3 regions of the Streptomyces thermospinosisporus genome follow, and region 3 is predicted to be linked to each of the others. Evidence: riboswitches for the same ligand, from Rfam matches in the RefSeq annotation. Region 3 holds a riboswitch; each other region holds the start of a gene.
The links. A riboswitch is a leader RNA that binds a small molecule or an ion and turns the genes downstream of it on or off. The one in region 3 is predicted to bind cobalamin.
Positions count from the first base shown of each region.

Region 1: linked by a shared signal. The riboswitch ahead of ABD207_RS15175 (energy-coupling factor ABC transporter permease) and the one ahead of ABD207_RS14410 (cobalamin biosynthesis protein) in region 3 are both predicted to bind cobalamin.
Region 2: linked by a shared signal. The riboswitch ahead of ABD207_RS30025 (SCO2321 family membrane protein) and the one ahead of ABD207_RS14410 (cobalamin biosynthesis protein) in region 3 are both predicted to bind cobalamin.

Region 1 covers NZ_BAAAIZ010000041.1:15,110-22,624, forward strand. The annotation lists gene ABD207_RS15155 (PucR family transcriptional regulator) at 1-123, opposite strand, end outside; gene ABD207_RS15160 (energy-coupling factor ABC transporter ATP-binding protein) at 331-1,176, opposite strand; gene cbiQ (cobalt ECF transporter T component CbiQ) at 1,173-1,922, opposite strand; gene ABD207_RS15170 (energy-coupling factor ABC transporter substrate-binding protein) at 1,929-2,312, opposite strand; gene ABD207_RS15175 (energy-coupling factor ABC transporter permease) at 2,309-3,016, opposite strand; cobalamin riboswitch at 3,047-3,227, opposite strand; partial or broken gene ABD207_RS15180 (beta-ketoacyl synthase N-terminal-like domain-containing protein) at 3,267-3,557, shown strand; gene ABD207_RS15185 (hypothetical protein) at 3,596-3,940, shown strand; gene ABD207_RS15190 (hypothetical protein) at 3,961-4,695, opposite strand; gene ABD207_RS15195 (hypothetical protein) at 4,778-4,921, shown strand; gene ABD207_RS15200 (DUF1330 domain-containing protein) at 4,978-5,325, opposite strand; gene ABD207_RS15205 (PAS domain S-box protein) at 5,565-7,514, shown strand.
Region 2 covers NZ_BAAAIZ010000121.1:612-8,126, reverse strand. The annotation lists gene ABD207_RS30035 (energy-coupling factor transporter transmembrane component T) at 1-75, opposite strand, end outside; gene ABD207_RS30030 (SCO2322 family protein) at 233-925, opposite strand; gene ABD207_RS30025 (SCO2321 family membrane protein) at 922-2,148, opposite strand; cobalamin riboswitch at 2,269-2,407, opposite strand; gene ABD207_RS30020 (Strvi_7410 family MBL fold metallo-hydrolase) at 2,764-3,846, opposite strand; gene ABD207_RS30015 (aldehyde dehydrogenase) at 4,050-5,507, shown strand; gene ABD207_RS30010 (ferredoxin) at 5,510-5,782, shown strand; gene ABD207_RS30005 (TetR family transcriptional regulator) at 5,852-6,478, opposite strand; partial or broken gene ABD207_RS30000 (glycosyltransferase family 4 protein) at 6,745-7,515, shown strand, end outside.
Region 3 covers NZ_BAAAIZ010000038.1:89,228-96,742, reverse strand. The annotation lists gene ABD207_RS14430 (class II aldolase/adducin family protein) at 1-237, opposite strand, end outside; gene ABD207_RS14425 (lysozyme) at 433-1,185, shown strand; gene ABD207_RS14420 (inorganic phosphate transporter) at 1,363-2,670, shown strand; gene ABD207_RS14415 (hypothetical protein) at 2,716-2,937, shown strand; cobalamin riboswitch at 3,065-3,204, shown strand; gene ABD207_RS14410 (cobalamin biosynthesis protein) at 3,338-4,279, shown strand; gene ABD207_RS14405 (cobyric acid synthase) at 4,276-5,808, shown strand; gene cobN (cobaltochelatase subunit CobN) at 5,805-7,515, shown strand, end outside.

The DNA.
Region 1 (7,515 bases), on a different contig from region 3:
CTCGCCCAGCGCCCGGCGGGCGGAGAGCTCGTCCCGGGTCAGGCGCCGGCCGGTGGCGGCCACATCGGCGAGCAGACGGGCGTACCCCTCGAGATACTGCTCCGGAATCTCCCGCTCCACCATGCTCCCCCGGCCCCCCGTGATCCTGACGCCCGTGTGACGCCCCCGGCCTCCCACCGGCAGGCTGACCCTAATGAACTCTGCCGGAATCCGGCAATGCGGCCCGGGCCGGTGAGCGGGCACCATGGGCGCGGGGAGCACGGGGGAGGTTCCGGTTCCCGGCACCGGCAGATGCCGGGAACCGGAGCCGCGCTGCGGAGGGCCCCGCACTCATCGGCCGGTGGCGTGTGCCGCGGCCAGCGCGGCCAGCTCCTCCGGTGTCCGGGGCCCGGCCCCGTCCGCCGGCCACCCGTGCGCACGCAGCAGCTGCCCCACCGCGACCCCCCACGGCAGCCGCAGCCCCGCCTCCGCCAGCAGATCGGCCCGGGCCAGCAGCTCACCGGCCGGACCGGTGCGCACCCCCGACGGGGTGAGCAGCGCGGCGTCGTCGGCCCAGCGCAGCGCGAGGTCCACGTCATGGGTGGCCATCACCACCGTCGTGCCGCCCGCCCGCAGCCGGCCGAGCGTGGCCAGCAGCCTCTCCTGGCCGTCGGGATCGAGACCGGCGGTCGGCTCGTCCAGGATCAGCACCCGGGGCCGCATGGCGACGGCGCCCGCGATCGCGGTCCGCTTGCGCTGCCCGTAGGACAGCAGATGGGTGGGCCGGTCGGCGAGGTGGGAGATGTCGAGGGCGGCCAGCGCCCCGGCCACCCGGGCGCGCACCTCCTCGTCCGGCAGCCCGAGGTTCAGCGGCCCGAACGACACGTCCTGGCCGACGGACGCGGCGAAGAGCTGGTCGTCGGGGTCCTGCACCACCAGCTGCACGGTGGTCCGCAGCCGGGTCAGCCCCTTGCGGTCGTGACGCACCGGCCGGCCCTCGACGGTCAACTCGCCCTCCAGCGGGCGCAGTCCGCCGCTGAGCAGGCGCATCAGCGTGGTCTTGCCGCTGCCGTTGCGCCCCAGCAGCGCCAGCGCGCGGCCCTCGGGGACCTCGAAGTCGAGGCCGCTGAGTACCAGCGGCCCGTCCTCGTAGGCGAACGACGCGCCCCGCAGGGCGACCAGGGCCGGTTCGGTCACGACAGGGGCCTTTCCAGGACGTGGGTGAGGGCGGTCAGCGCCGCCAGCAGGGCGAGGCTCGCGGCCGTGAAGCGGACGGAGACGCGCGCCTCGGGGACCAGCACCCGCAGGGTGCCGTCGTAGCCGCGCCCGGCGAGTCCCGCCTGGAGCCGGGCCGCCCGGTCGAAGGACCGGACGAACGCGGTGGCGCCGAGACCGCCGAGCGAACGCCAGGCGGCCGCGCGGGTGGTGTGCCCCAGCCGGCTCGCCTGCGCCTCCCGGATCCGCCGCACCGAGTCGAGCAGCAGAAAGCTCATGCGGTACGTCACCAGCGCCACGTCCACCAGCGGAGCCGGCACCCCGGCCCGGACCAGGCGGGGCAGCAGATCGGACACGGGGGTGGTGAAGGCGAACAGCAGCACGCCCAGCGAGGCGGCCGAGGTGCGCAGCAGCAACTCCCCGGCGCGCAGCGGCCCGTCGTCGGCGAGCGCCAGGAAACCGCCGGGCCCGCCCACCTGCACCAGCAGGGTGAGCGCCCCGGTGACACAGAAGCCCAGCGGCACCCGGTAGGCGCGCCACAGCCGCCGCGCCGGCACGCCCGCAGGACCCAGCAGCACGGCGAGCGCGGCCGCGATCACCAGCACCGCGCCCGGCCACGGCGGCAGCGAGATCGCCAGCACCGTCAGGCCAAGACCGAGCACCGCCTTGTCCACGGGATGCCGGCGGCGCCAGCGACTGCTGTGCGCCGCCGCGTCGATCGGCAGCACGCCCGGTCAGCTCCGCGGCCGGGACGCGGTCTCGTCGCCGCCGCCCCCGTCGCCCGCGGGCTCGTGCTCCGGTTCGGTGCGGGCCAGCGCCCTGGCCTCGCCCTGGCGGCGGCCCCGCCGCAGACCGAAGTAGTAGGCAAGGACCCCGGCGCCGATCGCGGCCTGCAGGGCGAACAGGGCCGACTCGATCTCGGCGGACGGAGGCTCGTACAGCGGGGAGAACCACGGCTCGTAGCCGGGGTCCAGCTCGGTGATGGCGGTCTCCGCCTCCCCGTCCGCCCCGGCGAACGGCTCCTCCTTGTGGTCGCCGAGCCCGAGCGCCAGCGGCAGCACCGCGAGCGCGGCCACCGCGAGCAGCAGCAGAAGGTTGATCCGGGTGCTGCGCTTCACCGGGCCACCGCCTTCCGCTCCGCGGTGCGGGCGGACCCCGCCCCGGCCACCAGCACGCCCAGCCGGGTCAGTTCGCCCTTGCTGGACTGCACCAGCATCCGCATCACCAGCACGGTCAGCAGCCCCTCGCTGACCGCCAGCGGGATCTGCGTCACCGCGAAGATGGACCCGAACTTGCCGAGCGCGCCCAGGAATCCGCTGCCCGGGTCCGGGAAGGCCAGCGCCAGCTGCACGCTGGTCACGCAGTACGTCGACAGGTCGGCGAGGAACGCGCCGCAGAACACGGCGGCCATCAGCGGCACGTCGCAGCGCCGCAGCAGCCGGTACACGGCGTAACCGGCCCAGGGTCCGACGACCGCCATGGAGAAGACGTTGGCGCCCAGCGTGGTCAGGCCGCCGTGGGCGAGCAGCAGCGACTGGAACAGCAGGGTGATGGTGCCCAGCACCGCCATCACCGGCGGCCGGAACAGGATCGCGCCCAGCCCGGTACCGGTGGGATGGGAGCAACTCCCGGTCACCGAGGGCAGTTTCAGCGCCGACAGAACGAAGGTGAAGGCTCCCGACGCGCCAAGCAGCAGCGTGCTCTCGGGGTGTTCCCTCACTTCACGGATGAGCGACCGGGCTCCGTGGATCACGAACGGCGCGGATGCGGCGCCCCAGGCGACCGCGTGCGCCGGCGGCAGAAAACCCTCGGCTATGTGCATGGCTCAGCAGACCCTCTCCAGCACCTCGTGGATGGTTGACGTGCCTTGGCCGGTCTCCTGGCTGACGGGTACCACCGCCCGTGCTCCGCCTTCCCGGGTCCCAAGACCCAGTGGCTGTCCGTGAGGACCGGAGCCGGACTTCCCGATCACAGTGGCGAGGGCCGCACCGGCATCACACCGGTTTCCCGTCACCAAGGCGTGGTGACAGTAGTTCGCGTCACGGCCCGGTGACAAGCCGCCACCGGGGCGCGTGGAGTTCGCCGGCAGGGCGGGGCTGGCCGCCGACGGCCGCTGCAAGGCGTTCTCCGACGACGCCGACGGCACCGGCTGGTCCGAGCGCGTCGGCGTGCTGGTGCTGCAGCGGCTGTCCGACGCCCGCCGCGAGGGACGCCGGGTGCTGGCCGTGCGGTGCGGCAGCGCCGTCAACCAGGACGGCGAGAGCAACGGCCTCACCGCACCCAACGGCCCCTCCCAGGAACGCGTCATCCGCCACGCCCTCGCCTCCGCCGGGCTCACCCCGGCCGAGGTCGACGCGGTCGATACGGCGACGCCGGAGCGGCCTTCACCCTCTTCATCTCGGTGCTCGGCACCAGCATGGTGCAGCTGTACGGCAGCGAGGAGCTGAAGGCGCGCCATCTGAAGCCCATGGCCGCCGGGGGCACGTTCTGCGCCACCCTGGGGAGCGAACGGGCCGCCGGCATCGAACTCGGCCGCATCGAGCCCGTGGTGTCCGAGGAGGGCGGCGAACTGGTCGTCACCGGGGAGAAGTCCCCCGGGGGTGCCCAGAGGACGCCCAGGGAGGCGCACTCGGGGTCCGGGATCCACCAGCGGGCGACGTGCCCGTCCTGCCCCGGCACGGCGGGCGAGACTGAAAAGGTCCCGGCGAGTGCAGGAAGCGCCGTCGCACCGCTGCCGCGTCCGTGACAGGTTGCTGCCGCCGCCCGTCAGGCGCAGCCGTGGCGCCAGTTCCAGCCGGCGAAGGTGTGCCGCGCCTCCACGTCGAAGCGGCATGAGGCGGTGCCGTCGGCGGCGAGGTCCACGTAGGAGTGATGGGTGTTGGCGTACCAGGAGCCGGTCGGGTCGAAGATGCCCCGGTAGCCGAAGTCCGCGTGCGCCTCGGTGCGGGAGACCGCGCAGTCGGCGCTGCAGTCGGTGTCGCTGCGGGCCGAGACCAGCGACCAGCCGGCGTTCCACGGCTCGCGGTTGAACTGCTGGGTGGCCCCGGTCGAAGCGGCCGCGACCCGGCTGCCGCCGGTGGTCCACTCGGAGGCCGTGTACAGGCCGGTCATCCGGATGTTGCAGCAGTCGTACATCTCGTTCCAGCTCGACACCCGGTGAGTGCCGTCCGCCTTCGCGCCGGACGTCGCCTTCGCGCCGGACGTCGCCTTCGCGCCGGACGCTGCCTTCTTCGTGCCGGACGCCGCCGCCATGGTCCGGGCCGCCGCGCCCTCGGCCTTGCCGGCCGGCACCATCCGCACCGTGCCGTACCGGGCCGTGCAGACCGCGCCGATCGACACCTCCCGCTCCACCGCCATCCCCGCGGGCGGCACCGGCAGTGAGCCCGTCAGCCGCAGCGTGCCGCAGGACCGCTCGGTGGGCCGTGCCTCGTCGCCGCCGGCCGCCCGTGCGGCGGGCGCCATAACGGTGAGCACGGCGGCGAGCATCGTGCCGAGAGCCATTCGGATACGCAATTCCCGTTCCTTTCAGAAAAGTTCGACGCGGACCATTCCGGAAGGAAAACGCACCGCCCTGTTCCGCAGCGTGCCGGACGGCCGGCGGGTGCTGAACGTCCTCGACAACGCCCGCTCGTTCTCCCAGATCCGCCCGCTGCTGCCGGGCACCCCCCGCTGCTGCGTCCTGGTCACCAGCCGCGGCAGCACGGGCGGGCAACGGCATGGCCGGTGACTACGCCCTCGTGCCCCTCCAGCTCGGCGACCGGGACCGCCTCACCCGGTGTCGTCTCACCCGACGTCGAGGCTCTCCCGCACGGCCTGGGCCGTGACCTTCGGGTCGTAGTCCTCGGGGACGCCCTCGACCAGGACGATGTCGGCCTCGCTGTGCCGGGTGCGCAGCGGGGCGATCTCCCGGTAGGCGGGGGAGCTCCACCACGCCCGCGCCTCGGCGATCCCCGGAAAGGCGATCATCACGACATTCCCGGGCCAGTCCCCCTCCACCACCTCGTGCTGCCTGCCGTGCACCAGGAAACGACCGCCGTACGGCTCGAAGGTGCCCTGGATGCGCTCGATGTACTCGGCGACGTCCGCATGCGGCGTGACCCGGTGCAGCCGGGCGATGGCGTAGGCGGTCATGGTGCCCCTCCGGTCGATCGGTCGGTCGGAATCCGTATGCCGCCGATCATGGCAGCAACCGCACAGGCGGTCGATTACCTTTCGGGTCATGGACCCCGAGTGACCATTCGCTGCCCCCGCCGCTCACCGAACCGTCAGGTTCGGCCCCATAGCGACAGTTGGCGACAAGCCCGCGTGGCCGGCGTCCGTGCGCGCTGGGATGGGCCCTTACCACTGGCGGCAGCACGGCTGGGTCCGACATGAAGAACAAGACCGACGCGACGGCCATCTGTCCCGTCGCCGCCCGGGAACCGGGCACCCAGGTGATCCCCGCGCAGCCCGGCGCGCCGGGAACCGCGGAGGAGCGTTTCCGCGGGCTGCTGGAAGCGGCACCGGACGCCATGGTCATCGTCGACGACACGGGAACCATCAAGCTGGTCAACGCCCAGACCGAGGCGCTCTTCGGCTACCGGCGCGAGGAACTCCTCGGCCAGTCCGTCGAACTGCTCGTCCCGCACCGGCTGCGCGGTCACCACACGCAGCACCGCAGCGCTTACGCCGCGAACCGGCAGGTCCGTCCCATGGGGGCCGGGCTGGACCTGTACGGACTGCGCCGGGACGGCAGCGAGTTCCCGGTCGAGATCAGCCTCAGCCCCCTGGAGACCACCGAAGGGCTGCTCGTGTCGGCCGCCGTGCGCGACGTCAGCGACCGCAAGGCCGCCGAGGAGCGCATCAGCGAACTGGCCTCGCTGGTGGAGTCCTCCCAGGACGCCATCCTCGCCAAGACGCTCGACGGGTACATCACCTACTGGAACACGGCCGCCCAGCGGCTGTACGGATACACGGCCGCCGAGGCGACGGGCCGGCATGTGTCCCTGCTCGCCCCGGACGACCGGCACGAGGAGGTCACCGCGCTGCTCAGCCGCCTGCGGCGCGGTGAGAAGGTGGAGCACTTCGAGACCCTGCGCGTCACCAAGAGCGGCGCCCTGCTGGACGTCGACGTCACCGTGTGGCCGCGGCGGGCCCCGGACGGCACGGTCATCGGCGCCTGCGCCATCGTCCGCGACATCAGCGACCGCAAGCGGGCCGAGGCGAAGCTGACCGAGCTGTACGAACAGCAGCGCCATGTCGCCCTCACCCTGCAGCGCAGCCTGATGGGCACGCCGCCCGCCGTCCCCGAACTCGTCACCGCCAGCCGCTACCGGCCCGCCACCCAGGGCGCCGGGGTGGGCGGCGACTGGTTCGACCTCGTCCCGCTCGGCGCCGGCCGGGTCGGTGTCCTGATCGGCGATGTGATGGGCCGCGGCCTGGAGGCGGCCGCCGTGATGGGTCAACTGCGCTCGGCGGCCCACGCGTTGGCCAAGACCGGCATGCAGCCCCGGCGGCTGATGCAGACCCTGGACACCTGCGTGGCCGACCTGGACGTCCCCGACCAGCTGGTCACCTGCTGCTACCTGGTCGTCGCCGCCGACGAGGGCGAGGTGACCCTGTGCTCCGCCGGCCACCTCCCGGTCCTGGTCGCCGCGCCCGGTGAGGCGGCACGTCCGCTGCCCGCCTCGGTGAACGCACCCCTCGGCGTCGGCGACGTCCTGTACGAGCAGTCCACGTCCCCGGTCCCGCCCGGCGCGACCCTGGTGCTGTACACCGACGGCCTGATAGAGACCCCCGACTGCGACATCGAGGACCGGATCCGCCAGCTGACGTCCACCTGCGGCTCGCTGCTCACCACCCGCACACCGAGCCTGGACACGGCGGCCGACCGCATCCTGTCCACGCTGCGCCCGGACGCCGAGGGGCACGACGACGACGTCACCCTCCTGCTGGTCCAGCTGCCCGCGGCGCCCCTCGCCTCCGCCACGACGGCACTGCCCGCCCGCCCCGAGTCCGTGCACGAGGGGCGTTCCTTCCTCGCCAAGACCCTCGCCGCATGGGGCTGCCAGGAGAAGACCGACGACGCACGGCTCCTCGTGTCCGAGCTGCTCACCAATGCGGTGCAGCACGGCCGCGGGCCCATCACCCTGCATGTGTGCCGCACCGCCGCGGAACTCACGGTCGAGGTGAGCGACGGCAGTTGTCATCTGCCGGAACCCCGTCGTGCCGAGGAGGACGAGGAGTCCGGCCGCGGCCTCAATCTGGTCCGCATGCTCGCGGACAGCTGGGGCGCCCGCCCCACCGACGAGGGGAAGCGCACCTGGTTCACCCTGCGGTGAC
Region 2 (7,515 bases), on a different contig from region 3:
CCACCAGGCGCCGGGGTGCAGCGCGTCCGGCCGGCCGCGGCGGGCGGTGGGCGTGCCGGTCCGTGACGGGCTCATCTCCGCGTCGGGCTGCGCCGGACCGGTCCCGGCCTCCGCCCGCGCCGGACCGGTCCCCGCGCTCTCACGGGGGGACTTGGCCGGCTCACCGCTCGCGGAGGTGCCCCGGAGGCCCTCGCGGCGTCCGGCGAGGGGCGAGGGCCCGCTGCGGGGCGTGCTATCGGCCATGCCTGCGTCGGGCCTGCCAGAGGGCGGCACCGGCCAGCAGCACCACGACCGCGGCACCGCCGATCAGCCCCAGCGAAGGCCCGCCGTCAGAGGCGGACTTGGCGGACTTCTCCTTCTCCGCGGACTGCTCCCGGGCCTGCTCCTCGTCCGCCGAGGCGTCGTCCGGAGCCTTGCCGGACACCTGCTCCCCGCAGCCCTTCGCCGGATAGCCGGCGATCGCGCACAGCAACGCCTTGGCGTCGTAGCGCAGGGGTTCGGCGACGGCCGCCAGCGCGTCGGAGGTCGTCGCGTCCTCGGGGACCCGGGCGCAGGCCGTGCGGTTGGCGGGCGGACGCTCGCCCGAGGGAGCGTCGGCCCGCGTGCCGAAGTCGAGGACCAGGGCCACGCGCTTGGTGCCGTCCTTCGGCGGGGTCTTGGCGCAGATGGTGCCGAAGTCGGCGGTGCCGCGCGGCTTCGCCGCGTCACCGGAGTCCTCGCTGACGGAGAAGCGGAAGCCCTGGACATCGCCGTCGTAGGGGCGGGCGGTGGACGGGCCCTGGGTGGCGTACGTCCACTGCTCGCCCTCGCGCTCCCAGAACGACCAGTAGCGGTACCCGGCGGCCTGCGCCTGGCCCGCTCCCGCCGGCACCGGCAGGAGCGCGGCCAGGAAGGCCAGGAACAGCACGAGCGTTCTGCGGGTCACGGCTGCTGCCTCTTCCTGCGGCCGCTGAACAGGAAGCCGATGCCGATACCGGCGACCAGGCACACGCCGACGTACCACCAGACGCCGAAGCCGGAGTCCGAGTCGGATTCGGCGTCGGAGGCGGCGGCCTTCTGCTTCTCCTTCTCGTTCTCCTTCTCGGCGGCGGGGCCGGTCGCGGCCAGCTTCTTCACCAGGTCCGTCCCGCCGAAGGCGCGCGGGTCGGCGCCGGTGGCGTGGGCGGCGAGGATCAGCTGGGCGTAGGCGGCGGGGCCGCTCTGCGCCGCCCAGCCGGCGGCGTTCTTCTCCAGCCAGGCCAGGGACTTCTTCGCCGGCTCCATCGCGCCCAGCGCGGCGAGGGCGACCACCGCGTCCGCGGTGTTGCCGTGGTCGGGCTGCTCGGAGCCGCCCAGCGAGGAGACCAGATGGCCGTCCTCGGCCAGCTCGTCCTTCAGGTACGCCCCGCCGTTCACCGCGGCCTGCCCGGGGCCGCCGGCCTTCTCGCAGGCGAGCTCAGGAGTGCCCGTCTTCGCGGGCTCGACCACCAGACCCTTGCCGAGCAGGCCGAGCACGCCCGCCGCCGTGGCGTCGGCGTTGGCGATCAGCTTGCCCTTCTTGTCCGGCTGGAAGGCGAACGCGCCCGCCCCGTCGCCCTTGCAGGGCAGCGCCAGCTTCAGCAGGGCGTCGTAGGGGGACTTGCCGTCCTTCGTCACCTGGGCCGGCTTCTCGCCGGTGGCGGCGAGCGCACCGATGACGACGGAGGTGGAGTTGGCGTCGCTCGGGCCGCCCGCGGTGTAGCCCCAGCCGCCGTCCTCGTTCTGTATGGACTTGAGCCAGTCGACGGCCTTGCCGGTCGCCTTGTGGTGCCCGCCGAGCGCGGCCAGGGCCTGGACGGCGGCGGCCGTCTGGTTGGTGTCGACGGGGGTCTTGGCGTCGCAGGCGCGCGAAGTGTCGGCGCGGTACGGGGCGAAGGAGCCGTCGGCGCACTGCTGGCCGGTCAGCCAGTCCACGGCCGCCTTCGGCGGCTTCACGCCGGCCGTGTCCTGGGCGAGCAGCGCCAGCGACTGGCGCCAGACGCCGTCGTACTGCGGGTCGCCGTCGCCGTACAGGGCGGCGGGGAGGGCCTTGGACGGCTCGGGGGACGGGGACGAGTCGGCGGCGGCCGGGGTGGCGGCGCCGATCACGGCGACGGCGGCCAGGACCGCGGCGCAGCGGCGGACGTTCATGATCGGCGGGTGCCTCTCTCCCTTGATGCCGGTGCAGGGGGCGGGCGGCAGGGGAGACCCCGGCGGCTCGGCCCCGTATACCTCGACGGTGCCGTGCTCCGGCGGACTGCCGGGCACGAGAGCCGGTCACGATCCGTGCGGGGCATTCCGGCTGACCGTCCTCCGGGGACGGATCACGGTTGCGGGTCAGCGCCGGAATTGCACCGGCTTCCCCCCGTACGGCGTGAAGCGACGCCGCCACTTTACCCGCACGTAGTCAGGGGGCAGGGTGGGGTGCCTCACCTCACGATCCCGTGCGGTCCGGGTCACGCGGCTCGTCTCGCGCGGTCCGGGTCACGCGGCTCGTCTCGCGCGGTCCGGGTCACGCGGCTCGTCTCGCGCGGTCCGGGTCACGCGGCTCGTCTCGCGCGGTCCGGGGCACGCGGCTCGTCTCGCGCGGTCCGGGTCACGCGGCTCGTCTCGCGCGGTCCGGGGCACGCGGCTCGTCTCGCGCGGTCCGGGGCACGCGGCTCGTCTCGCGCGGTCCGGGTCACGCGGCTCGTCTCGCGCGGTCCGGGTCACGCGGCTCGTCCCACACACACTCGGGCCAATGTCGCCAACTCCCGGCATTCCAGGTCATACCGCCGCGTAGGTCACCGGGCCGCTGCCCGGGACCGCCTCCGCCCGGCCGAGCTTCACCAGGTGGCGCAGATGGGACTCGGCCTCCGCGACGGCGATGGTGCGGGAGGTGTGCGGGATGTCGTCCCAGGGGCGGTTCCAGGTCATGCGCTCCGCCAGCTGCCAGGGGGTGAGCGGGGTGGCGAGCAGGGCCAGCAGGCCGGTGAGGCGGGAGGCGTGGTGGGCGCGCAGGGCGGCGACGCGGGCGGGGGCGTCGGTGAAGGGGTGCTGGTGGGCGGGGAGGATCTCGGCGGGGGTGAGACGGGCGACGCGTTCCAGGGAGTCGAGGTAGTCGCCGAGGGGATCGGTCGGGGTGGTGTCGTCGGGGTCCTCGTAGAGGCCGATGTGCGGGGTGATGCCGGGCAGCAGATGGTCGCCGGAGAAGAGACGGCCGTTGCCCGGGAGCCGGGCCGGATGCTCCTCCTCCAGGTGCAGGCAGACGTGACCGGGGGTGTGGCCCGGCGTCCACACGGCGCGCAGCCGGCGGCCCGGCAGGTCGAGCAGTTCGCCGGGGACGATCTCGCGGTCGGGGAGCGCGGGGGAGAGGGCGGGGAGGGCGCGGCGGCCCAGGGCCGCGCGCAGCGGCGCCAGATGGCTCTCGGGGGCGCCGGCGGCGGCGAGCCGGTCGGCCATGTAGGTCAGCCAGCGCTCGGGCGGGGCCTCGCGGGTGCGGCGGACGACGTCGATGTCCGCCGGGTGCATGGCGATCCAGGCGCCGGAGGCCTCGCGTACCCGGCCGGACAGGCCGTGGTGGTCGGGGTGGTGGTGGGTGACGACCACGCCGTGGATCTCGGAGACGGAGGTGCCGCAGGCGGTCAGGCCCTCGGTGAGGGTGGTCCACGCCTCGGGGTCGTCCCAGCCGGTGTCGATCAGCACCGGGCCCGCGTCGGTGTCGAGGACGTGGACCAGGGTGTGGCCGAGGGGGTTGTCCGGGATGGGGACCCGCAGCGAACGGACGCCCCCGCCATGGTCGTAGACCCCTGTCTGCGTCTGCGGCTGCCTCTGCGGTTGCGGCTGCGGCTGCGGTTGCGTATGGGCCATGGGCTCCCCCGATCGCCGGACCGGACTCCGGCCAGGTCACTATAACTAGAACGCGTTTCGACAGTAGCCCCGGACGACTTTCCTTCGGCCTTTCCGTTCCGGCCGCCCGCTGCAAGGCCCGTGGACTGTGCTGACCGGAACTGGTATCAGTGCCAGTATCTGATGGAGCGTCAGAAGCAGCGGCTTCGGGGAGGCGGCCGGCCATGACCGGGCTCGTGGAACACGGACAGCTGTTCATCGGCGGGGAGTTGACCGACCCCCAGGGCCGCGAGGTCATCGAGGTGATCTCCCCGCACACCGAGGAGGTCATCGGGCGCGTGCCGCACGCCTCGGCCGCAGACGTCGACCGCGCCGTGGTGGCGGCCCGGCGGGCGTTCGACGAGGGCCCCTGGCCACGTACGAGTCTCGCGGAGCGCATCGAGGTCGTCACCCGGATCAAGGACGGCATCGCAGCCCGCCATGAGGAGATCGCCCGCGTCGTCTCCTCCCAGAACGGCTCCCCCTACTCCTGGAGCGTGCTGGCGCAGGCGCTGGGCGCGGTGATGGTGTGGGACACCGCCATCGGGGTCGCGCGGGAATATGCGTACGAGGAGAAGCGGGACGGTGTGCTGGGCCCGATCCTGGTGCGCCGCGAGCCGGTCGGTGTGGTCGCCGCCGTGATCCCCTGGAACGTCCCGCAGTTCGTGGCCGCCGCCAAGCTCGCGCCCGCGCTGCTCACCGGCTGCACGGTGGTGCTCAAGCCCTCGCCCGAGGCGCCCCTGGACGCCTATGTGCTGGGCGAGATCGCCCGTGAGGCCGGGCTGCCCGAGGGGGTGCTGTCGATTCTGCCGGCCGACCGGGAGGTGAGCGAGTACCTGGTCGGGCACCCCGGGGTGGACAAGGTGTCGTTCACCGGGTCGGTCGCGGCGGGCCGGCGGGTGATGGAGGTGGCCGCGCGCAACCTGACCCGGGTGACGCTGGAACTGGGCGGCAAGTCGGCCGCCGTGGTGCTGCCGGACGCGGAGGTGGAGCCGGTCGTCGAGGGCCTGGTGCCGGCGGCCTGGATGAACAACGGGCAGGCCTGCGTGGCCCAGACCCGCATCCTGCTGCCCCGCTCCCGCTACGACGAGTTCGCCGAGGCCCTCGCGGCGGCGGCGAGCGCCCTGGTGGTCGGCGACCCGCTCGACCCGGCCACCCAGGTGGGCCCGCTGGTCGCCGAGCGGCAGCAGCGGCGCAGCCTCGACTACGTACGCCTCGGCCAGGAGGAGGGCGCCAAGGTCCTGGCGGGCGGCGGGCGTCCGGCCGGCCTGGACCGCGGCTGGTATGTCGAGCCCACCCTCTTCGGTGACGTCGGCAACGGCATGCGCATCGCCCGCGAGGAGATCTTCGGCCCGGTGATCTGCCTGCTGCCCTACGACGACGAGTCCGACGCGGTGAAGATCGCCAACGACTCCGACTACGGCCTCAGCGGCAGCGTCTGGACCACCGACACCCGGCGCGGCATCGACGTGGCCCGCCGCATCCGCACCGGCACCTACTCGGTGAACACCTTCAGCCTCGACATGCTCGGCCCCTTCGGCGGCTACAAGAACTCCGGCATAGGGCGCGAGTTCGGCCCCGAGGGCTACGCCGAATACCTGGAGCACAAGACCATCCATCTGCCGGCCGGATGGGAGGGCTGAGCATGGGCACCTCTCCCGCGCGCCAGGGCCCCGGCCTGCGGGCGGGTGACCGCTGGCGGGTGGAGGTCGACCGGGCCGTGTGCATCGGCTCCGGCACCTGCGTCCACCACGCCCCGCACGCCTTCCGCCTCGACTCGGCCCGCCAGTCCCGCCCCGCGTCCGACGCCACCGACGCCGACGAACGGATCCTCACCGCGGCCGAGCACTGCCCGGTGGAGGCCATCGTCATCACGCTGCTGGACAGCGGGGAGCCGGTGTTCCCTCCGGAGGAGTAGCGCGGCGGCAACGGGCTTTTCGCAGCGGGCGGCGGCAACGGGCTCTTCGGCAGCGGGTGTCGGCGCCCGCTACCGTCGCTCGTCCGGCAGGTCGATCAGGCGGCACACCGTCTCGATGTCGATCTTCACCTGGGCGATGGAGGCACGCCCCGACAGCCAGGTGATCAGCGCCGAGTGCCAGGTGTGCTCGATCACGCGGACCGCGGACAGCTGGTCGGGCGTGGGGTCCTCCTCCAGGCCCATCGCGTCCAGGATGATCGCCGTGGTCTGCCGGGAGACCTGGTCGACCTCCGGGCTCACACTGCGGTCGGCGAAGGTCAGCGCACGCACCATCGCATCCGCCAGATGCGGCTCGCGCTGCAGCGCCCGGAACGCCCGCATCAGCGTCTCCGCCACCCGCCCGGCCGCCGTCTCACCGGCCGGCGGCTTCTTCCGCAGCGTGCCGTGCATGTGCTCCAGCTGGTCCTGCATGGTCGCCACCAGCAGATGGATCTTGGACGGGAAGTAGCGGTACAGGGTGCCGAGGGCCACCTGGGAGGACTCCGCCACCTCCCGCATCTGCACCGCGTCGAACCCGCCCCGGCTGGCCAGTTGCGCGGTCGCGTGCAGGATGCGGCGCCGGCGTGCCTCCTGCCGCTCGGTGAGCGGCGAGGCCGGAGAGGTACGTACGGTGCCGGCTTCCGACTTGATCACCATGTCCACCTTGCCCGTCCTGCCTGCTGCGCCCGTCTTGCCCTGGCCGGTCCCCGCGGGCGCGGGCCCGCTTCGTAACCCTCGGTGAGGGTGAGTGATCGGACAGCATGGCACGCCGCCCGCCGTGGCGTGAATCACCTGATCCACTGCTCACAGCACCCCTACCTGCCGGTAGATTCGAGTTCTCTGAACGATCAACTCTGAAACTTGTTCTAGGTTAGCGTCCCGTCGTAGTCTCGCGGGACAGTGCAGGGAGAAGGGGGCCCAGGGTGACCGCTGAGGCCAGTCAGGCCGGGCCCTTCGAGGGCCCTGCCGCCGACGGCTTGCGACCGCTGCGCATCGCACTCCTCACCTACAAGGGAAACCCGTTCTGCGGCGGGCAGGGCGTCTACGTACGCCATCTCTCCCGCGAACTCGCCCGCCTCGGGCACCGCGTGGAGGTCATCGGCGCCCAGCCCTACCCGGTCCTCGACGAGGGCTACGACGGGCTGAGCCTCACCGAGCTGCCGAGCCTGGATCTCTACCGCCAGCCGGATCCTTTCCGCACCCCGAAGCGGGACGAGTACCGCGACTGGATCGACGTCCTCGAGGTCGGCACCATGTGGACCGGCGGCTTCCCCGAGCCGCTGACCTTCTCGCTGCGCGCCCGCCGCCATCTGCGGGCCCGCCGCGGCGACTTCGACGTGGTCCACGACAACCAGACCCTCGGCTACGGCCTCCTCGGCGACCTCGGCGCGCCGCTGGTCACCACGATCCACCACCCCATCACCGTGGACCGGCAGCTGGAGCTGGACGCCGCCGAGACCTGGCAGCGGCGCTGCTCGGTGCGCCGCTGGTACGCCTTCACCCGCATGCAGAAGCGGGTCGCGCGGCGGCTGCCGTCCGTGCTCACCGTCTCCGGCACCTCCCGCCAGGAGATCGTCGACCACCTCGGCGTGCGGCCCGAGCGGATCCACGTCGTGCACATCGGCGCCGACACCGACCTGTTCTCGCCGGACCCGTCCGTGCCGGTCATACCCGGCCGGATCGTCACCACCTCC
Region 3 (7,515 bases):
CCGGCCGTAGGGCACTCCGGACGGCGTGACCAGGACCGTTTCCCCGACGCGCACCGAGACATTGCCGGAGGTGCCGACGACCAGACCCTCGGCGGCGGTCCGGCGCGCGGTGTCCACCAGGTCGACCCAGGCGCGCGCCTCATCCTCGCTCACACGCCGCCTTCGCGATTCCCCCACACCCCCCGCACCGTTTCCGACGCCACTGGCGTCACGCCGGTCGTCCCGCTGCTCAGCCATGCCGTGATCCTGCCAGGAGCCCTCCGGGGCCCTTGTGAGCCAGGGCACTTTAGGACGGAATGCGACCTTCCGTAAGGGTGCATATCCCCCATATCGACCAGCGGGATCACCTTGGCCGGAGATCGTCCCGCATTCAACGATCTTCCAGTAGCGTCGAGGCGTTCACGTGCACATCGCCATATCCGGGGGGAAGCAATGGCCCGTGATCGCATGCCGGCGTCCCGTCGCCGCCGCAGGCTCCTCACCGCCTCCGTGGCCGCTCTGGCGCTCGGCGGGACCGTCCTCGCCGAGGCGCCGGCCGTCTCGGCGAGCCGCCCGAAGGGGCACGACGTCTCGTCGCACCAGAAGAGCGTGAACTGGCAGAAGGCGAGGTCCAAGGGCGCCCGGTTCGTCTACGTCAAGGCGACCGAGTCCACCACCTACCGCAATCCGCACTTCCGGCAGCAGTACGACGGCTCCCGCAGGGCCGGGCTGATCCGCGGCGCCTATCACTTCGCACTGCCGGACCGGTCCTCGGGCCGGGCCCAGGCGGCCTGGTTCGTACGCAACGGGGGCGCCTGGAGAGCCGACGGGCGCACGCTGCCGCCCGCTCTCGACATCGAGTACAACCCGTACGACCGCAAGGAGAAGTGCTACGGGCTGAGCAAGGCCCGGATGACCGCCTGGATCCGCTCGTTCAGCAACGAGGTCCACCGGCGCACCGGCCGCCGACCTGTGATCTACACCACCACCCACTGGCGGCGGACCTGCACCGGCAACAGCCCCGCCTTCGGCCGGGACCACCCGCTGTGGATCGCCCGTTACAGCAGGTCGGGACCGGGTGCGCTGCCGGCGGGCTGGTCGTCGTGGACGTTCTGGCAGTACGACAACAGCGGCACTCTTCCGGGTGACCAGAATTACTTCAACGGGTCGCTCGGCCGGCTGAAGGCACTGGCGCGGGGGCGCTGAGCAGCCGTCTCGCCGTGCCGTCGCGGGGCCGGGCGTACCGTACGGGTCCGGCCCCGCCGTCCGGCGGAACAACAGCCGCCTCTTCCGGTCACCGCCGTGCCCCTCCCAGTTCATCTTCCGTTCACCCTGGTTACCTACGTTCGACCAGCCAATGACCTCGAACGATTGCCTGGGTAAATGGAAAGCTTCTCGCTGATCCTCGCGATTGTGGTGGTGACCGCACTCGCGTTCGATTTCACGAACGGTTTCCACGACACCGCGAACGCGATGGCAACGACCATTTCGACCGGTGCGATGAGGCCCAAGGCGGCAGTGGCCATGTCCGCCGTCCTCAACCTTGTCGGTGCATTTCTCTCGGTGGAGGTCGCCAACACGATCTCCAAGGGTCTCGTCGACGAGACCGGCATCCGTCCCGAGGTCATCTTCGCCGCCCTGGTCGGCGCGATCCTCTGGAACCTCCTCACCTGGCTGGTCGGTCTGCCGTCCAGCTCCTCGCACGCCCTGATGGGCGGTCTGATCGGCGCCACCGTCGCCACCGCCGGAATCGGCGCGGTGCACGGCGGCGTGCTGGTCACCAAGGTGCTGATCCCGGCGCTCGCCGCCCCGCTGGTGGCCGGCATCGCCGCGATGCTCGCCGCCCGGCTGACCTACCGCCTCGGCCGGAAGGCCGACGGCAAGGCCGCCGAGAAGGGCTACCGGGCCGGGCAGATCGCCTCCGCCGGCCTGGTCTCCCTGGCCCACGGCACCAACGACGCCCAGAAGACGATGGGCATCATCACCCTCGCTCTGATCGCCGGCGGCGCCCTCGCTCCCGACTCCGACCCGCCGCTGTGGGTCATCCTCTCCGCGGGCGTGGCCATCGCGCTGGGCACCTACCTCGGCGGCTGGCGCATCATCCGCACCATGGGCAAGGGCCTGACCGACCTTCAGCCGCAGCAGGGCTTCGCCGCCCAGACCAGCGCCGCCACGGTCATCCTGGCCTCCTCCCACCTCGGCTTCTCCCTGTCCACCACGCACTCCGTCTCCGGCTCGGTCATGGGCGCGGGCCTCGGCCGCAAGGGCGGCGTGGTCCGCTGGTCGACCGCCACCCGGATGTTCGTCGCCTGGGGCCTGACGCTGCCGGCCGCCGCGCTCGTCGCCGCGCTCGCCGAGTGGGTGTGCGGCTTCGGCGACTGGGGCACCGCCCTGGTGGCCGTCTTCCTGGTCGCCTCCAGCGCGGCCATCTGGAAGATCTCCCGGCGCGAGGTGGTCGACCACACCAACGTCAACGACCCCGAGACCCCGGCCGAGGAGCCGGCCGGCGTGGTGAACCAGGCCATCGCCGCCGTCACCCCGCCGCCCACCGGCGCCCTCGAGGAGGAGCTGACGGCCACCGTCCCGGCCCCCACCGCTCCTGCCCCCACCGCTCCGGCGCCCACCGCTCCGGCGCCCGCGGCTCCGGCGCCCGCCGACCCGGCCAACCCGCCGGCGAAGACCACCGTCTGACCGCCCCGTCCCTCACCCGGGCTCACGAAGGAAAGCAGCAGAACAATGAAGATCGACTGGGCGGCCCTCGGTTCCGTCTTCGGCGTCAGCCTCGTGGTCACGGTGGCGCTGGTGGCGCTGTTCACGCTCGGCATCACCGGCCTGTCCCGCCGTGAACGGGCCGCCGAGCAGGGCCGGTCCGCGGCCCTGGCGCTCACCGGTGCCTACGCCTGCTTCGCCGCCTGCGCGGCGGCGGTGGGCTACGGGATCTACCTGATCATGGCCTGATCCCCGCGAGCGTTTCCGGAGGGTGGTGCGAGGCGATGCCTCGCACCACCCTTTCGCGCTCCCCCACCCGAATCCCTCTGTGGGCCTCAGCACACTTCAGCCTCGCAGGTCAACGGCAAGTTGACGGCCCTTCCGGGGGCGTGGTGGACTGCCGGAGCCAAGTGCGGCGGCAGGAGAGGAAGCCGGTGGAAGTCCGGCGCGGTCCCGCCACTGTCACCGGGGTGAACAACCCCGGGAGCCAGGAACTCTCACCGCCGGTCTCGTCGAACCAGGGCGCGGACACCCTGAGTGAGGACATATATCGCCATGCGCGGCTGCCTGTTGAGGTCGATCAGCGACGCACGGCCCCGTACCGGGGCACCCCGGAGCATTCCCACCGGATCCGTCACCGGCTGAACCCATGGGTGCCGATCGCGTGTTCGCGTACGGCGCCGCCGCCGGCCTCCTCGGCGACCTGCTGCTCGGCGATCCCCGCCGCGGGCATCCGGTCGCCGCTTTCGGGCGGGCCGCGGCTGCCGTGGAACGTGTGCTGTGGCGGGACCATCGCGGCTGGGGCGCCGTGCACACCGCCGTCTGCGTCGGCGGGACGGTCGCCCTCGGCGGCCTGGCCGCCCGCTGCGTCCGCCGCTCCCCCGCCGCCTCCCTCGCCCTGACCGGCGTCGCCACCTGGGCCGTGGTGGGCGGCACCTCGCTCGCCCGGGAGGCCCGCACCATCGCCCGTGCCCTTCAGGCCGGTGACCTGGAGGCGGCCCGGGCACGGCTGCCGCATCTGTGCGGGCGGGACGCGCAGGCGCTGGACGCCGACGGCATCGCCCGCGCCGTGGTGGAGTCCGTCGCCGAGAACACCTCCGACGCGGTGGTCGGCGCCCTGGTGTGGGGCGCCGTCGGCGGGGTGCCGGGGCTGCTCGGCTTCCGCGCCGTCAACACGCTGGACGCCATGGTCGGCCACAAGTCGCCGCGCTACCGCCGCTACGGCTGGGCGTCGGCCCGGCTCGACGACCTGGCGGGCTGGCCGGGCGCGCGGCTGACCGCCGTCCTGGCCGCGCTCGCCGGGCCCGACCCGAAGGGCGCGGTGCGGGCCTGGCGGGCGGACGCCGCCGAGCACCCGAGCCCCAACGCGGGCCCCGTGGAGGCCTCGTTCGCCGGCGCGCTGGGTGTGCGGCTCGGCGGAACCCTCTCCTACGGCGGGCGCATCGAGCACCGGCCGGTGCTCAACGGGCAGGGGCGCGCGGTGACCGTGCCCGACATCGAACGGGCGGTACGGCTCTCCCGAAGGGTCGGCTGGCTCGCGCTGGGCGTAGGCGCCCTGGCGCGCAGGCTCATGAAGGGGCGGGGCGCATGAACGGTGGGCTGCTGGTCGCCGGGACCACCTCGGACGCCGGCAAGAGCGTGGTGACCGCCGGCATCTGCCGCTGGCTGGTCCGTCAGGGCGTCAAGGTGGCGCCGTTCAAGGCGCAGAACATGTCGCTGAACTCGTTCGTGACCCGGGAGGGCGCCGAGATCGGCCGGGCGCAGGCCATGCAGGCGCAGGCCTGCCGGCTGGAGCCCACGGCGCTGATGAACCCGGTGCTGCTCAAGCCCGGCGGGGAGCAGAGCAGCCAGGTGGTGCTGCTCGGCAAGCCGGTCGGCGAGCTGAGCGCACGCGGCTACCACGGCGGACGCCAACAGCGGCTGCTGGGCACCGTGCTGGACTGCCTTGCGCAGTTGCGGGGCACGTATGACGCGGTGATCTGTGAGGGGGCGGGCAGCCCGGCGGAGATCAATCTGCGCCGGACCGACATCGTGAACATGGGGATCGCGCGGGGCGCGCAGCTCCCCGTGCTGGTCGTCGGCGACATCGACCGCGGCGGTGTCTTCGCCTCCTTCTTCGGCACCGTCGCCCTGCTCTCCCGCGAGGACCAGAAGCTGGTCGCCGGCTTCCTGGTGAACAAGTTCCGCGGCGACGTGTCGCTGCTTCAGCCGGGCCTCGACATGCTGCACGGCCTCACCGGGCGGCGCACCTACGGGGTGCTGCCGTTCCGGCACGGGCTCGGCATCGACGAGGAGGACGGGCTGCGGGTCTCGCTGCGCGGCGCGGTGCGCGAGTCGCAGGTGGCCGCGCCGGTCGGCGAGGACGTGCTGCGGGTCGCGGTGTGCGCGGTGCCGCTGATGTCCAACTTCACCGACGTGGACGCGCTCGCCGCCGAACCGGGCGTCGTGGTGCGGTTCGTGGACCGTCCCGAGGAGCTGGCGGACGCCGACCTGGTGGTGGTCCCCGGAACCCGCGGCACGGTGCGGGCGCTTGAGTGGCTGCGCGAACGGGGCCTGGCGGAGGCGCTGGTGCGCCGGGCGGCCGAGGGACGTCCCGTGCTCGGCATCTGCGGCGGCTTCCAGATCCTCGGCGAGCACATCGAGGACGAGGTGGAGAGCCGCCGGGGCCGGGTGACCGGGCTCGGGATCCTGCCGGTACGGGTGCGGTTCGCCCGCGAGAAGACCCTTACCCGGCCCGCCGGCCAGGCCCTCGGAGAACGCGTCGAGGGCTACGAGATCCACCACGGCATCGCCGAAGTCCTCGGTGGTGAGACGTTCATCTCCGATGACCATGGACACAGCCTGGACGGCTGCCGGGTCGGGCACACCTGGGGCACCCACTGGCACGGCTCGCTGGAGTCGGACGGCTTCCGGCGTGCGTTCCTGCGCGAGGTGGCCGCCGCCGCGGGCCGCCGCTTCACACCGGCCCCCGACACCTCCTTCGCCGAGCTGCGCGAACAGCAGCTGGACCGGCTCGGCGACCTGATCGAACAGCACGCGGACACGGACGCGCTGTGGCGGCTCATCGAGTCCGGCGCGCCGCAAGGACTGCCCTTCATCCCACCGGGAGCGCCCGCATGAGCACTGTGTTGTTGTTGTCGACCGCCGACACCGATCTGCTGGCGGCGCGGGCCAGCGACGCCGAGTACCGGATCGGCAACCCGACCCGCGTGGACGTCACCGACGAGCTGCCCGCGCTGCTGGACGGCGCGGACATCGCCGTGGTGCGGCTGCTCGGCGGCAAGCGGGCCTGGGAGGACGGGCTGGCCGCGGTGAAGGCCTCGGGCGTCCCGGCCGTGCTGCTCGGCGGAGAGGCCGTGCCCGACGCCGAGCTGATGGCCGAGTCGACGGTGCCCGCCGGTGTGGTGGCCGAGGCGCTGCGCTACCTGGTCGAGGGCGGGCCGGACAACCTCACCCAGCTGGCCCGCTTTCTGTCCGACACCGTGCTGCTCACCGGCGAGGGCTTCGACGAGCCACGGAAGATGCCCGCCTTCGGCGTGCACGGCGAACGCCCCCTGCTCGACGGCCGCCCGACCGTCGGCGTGCTCTTCTACCGGGCGCACGAGCTGAGCGGCAACACCGCTTTCGTCGACACCCTGTGCGACGCGATCGAGGCCCGCGGCGCCAACGCCCTTCCCGTGTACTGCGGTTCACTGCGCGGCGCGGACCCGGAGCTGTACACGCTGCTGTCGAAGGCCGACGCGCTGGTCGCCACCGTGCTCGCCGCCGGCGGCACCCACGCCTCGCAGGCGTCCGCCGGCGGCGACGAAGAGACCTGGGACATCGGCGCCCTCGCCGACCTCAACATCCCCGTGCTGCAAGGACTGTGCCTGACCTCCCCGCGCGCCGCCTGGGAGGAGTCGGACGCCGCGCTGTCCCCCATGGACGCGGCGATGCAGGTCGCCATCCCGGAGTTCGACGGACGGCTGATCACCGTGCCGTTCTCCTTCAAGGAGCAGGGCCCGGACGACGTACCGGTGTACGTCGCCGACCCGGAGCGGGCCGCGCGGGTCGCCGGGATCGCCGTGCGCCATGCGGCGCTGCGGCACAAGCCGAACGCCGAGAAGAAGCTGGCACTGGTCTTCACCGCCTACCCGACCAAGCACTCCCGGGTCGGCAACGCGGTCGGCCTGGACACCCCCGCCTCGGCCGTACGCGTCCTGGACGCGCTCCGCGACGCCGGCTACTCGCTCACCGACTACCCGTCCGGCGGCGACGAGCTGATCCACCGGCTGATCGAGGCCGGCGGGCACGACGTGGAGTGGCTGACCGAGGAGCAGCTGGCCGCCGCTCCTGCACGAGTGCCGCTGGCCGACTACCGGGCCTGGTTCGACAAGCTCGACCCCGAGCTGCGGGAGGCGATGACCGAGGCATGGGGCGAACCGCCGGGCTCGCTCTATGTCGACGGTGACGACATCGTGCTGGCGGCCCTGCAGTTCGGGAACGTGGTCGTGATGATCCAGCCGCCGCGCGGCTTCGGGGAGAACCCCATCGCGATCTACCACGACCCCGACATGCCGCCCTCCCACCACTACTTGGCCGCCTACCGCTGGCTGGAGAACACCTTCGGCGCCGACGCCATCGTGCACATGGGCAAGCACGGCACCATGGAGTGGCTGCCCGGCAAGGGCCTCGGCCTGAGCGCGGGCTGCGCACCGGACGCGGTGCTCGGCGACCTGCCGCTGGTCTACCCGTTCATCGTCAACGACCCCGGCGAGGGCACCCAGGCCAAGCGCCGCGGACACGCCACCGTGGTGGACCATCTGGTCCCGCCGATGGCCCGCGCCG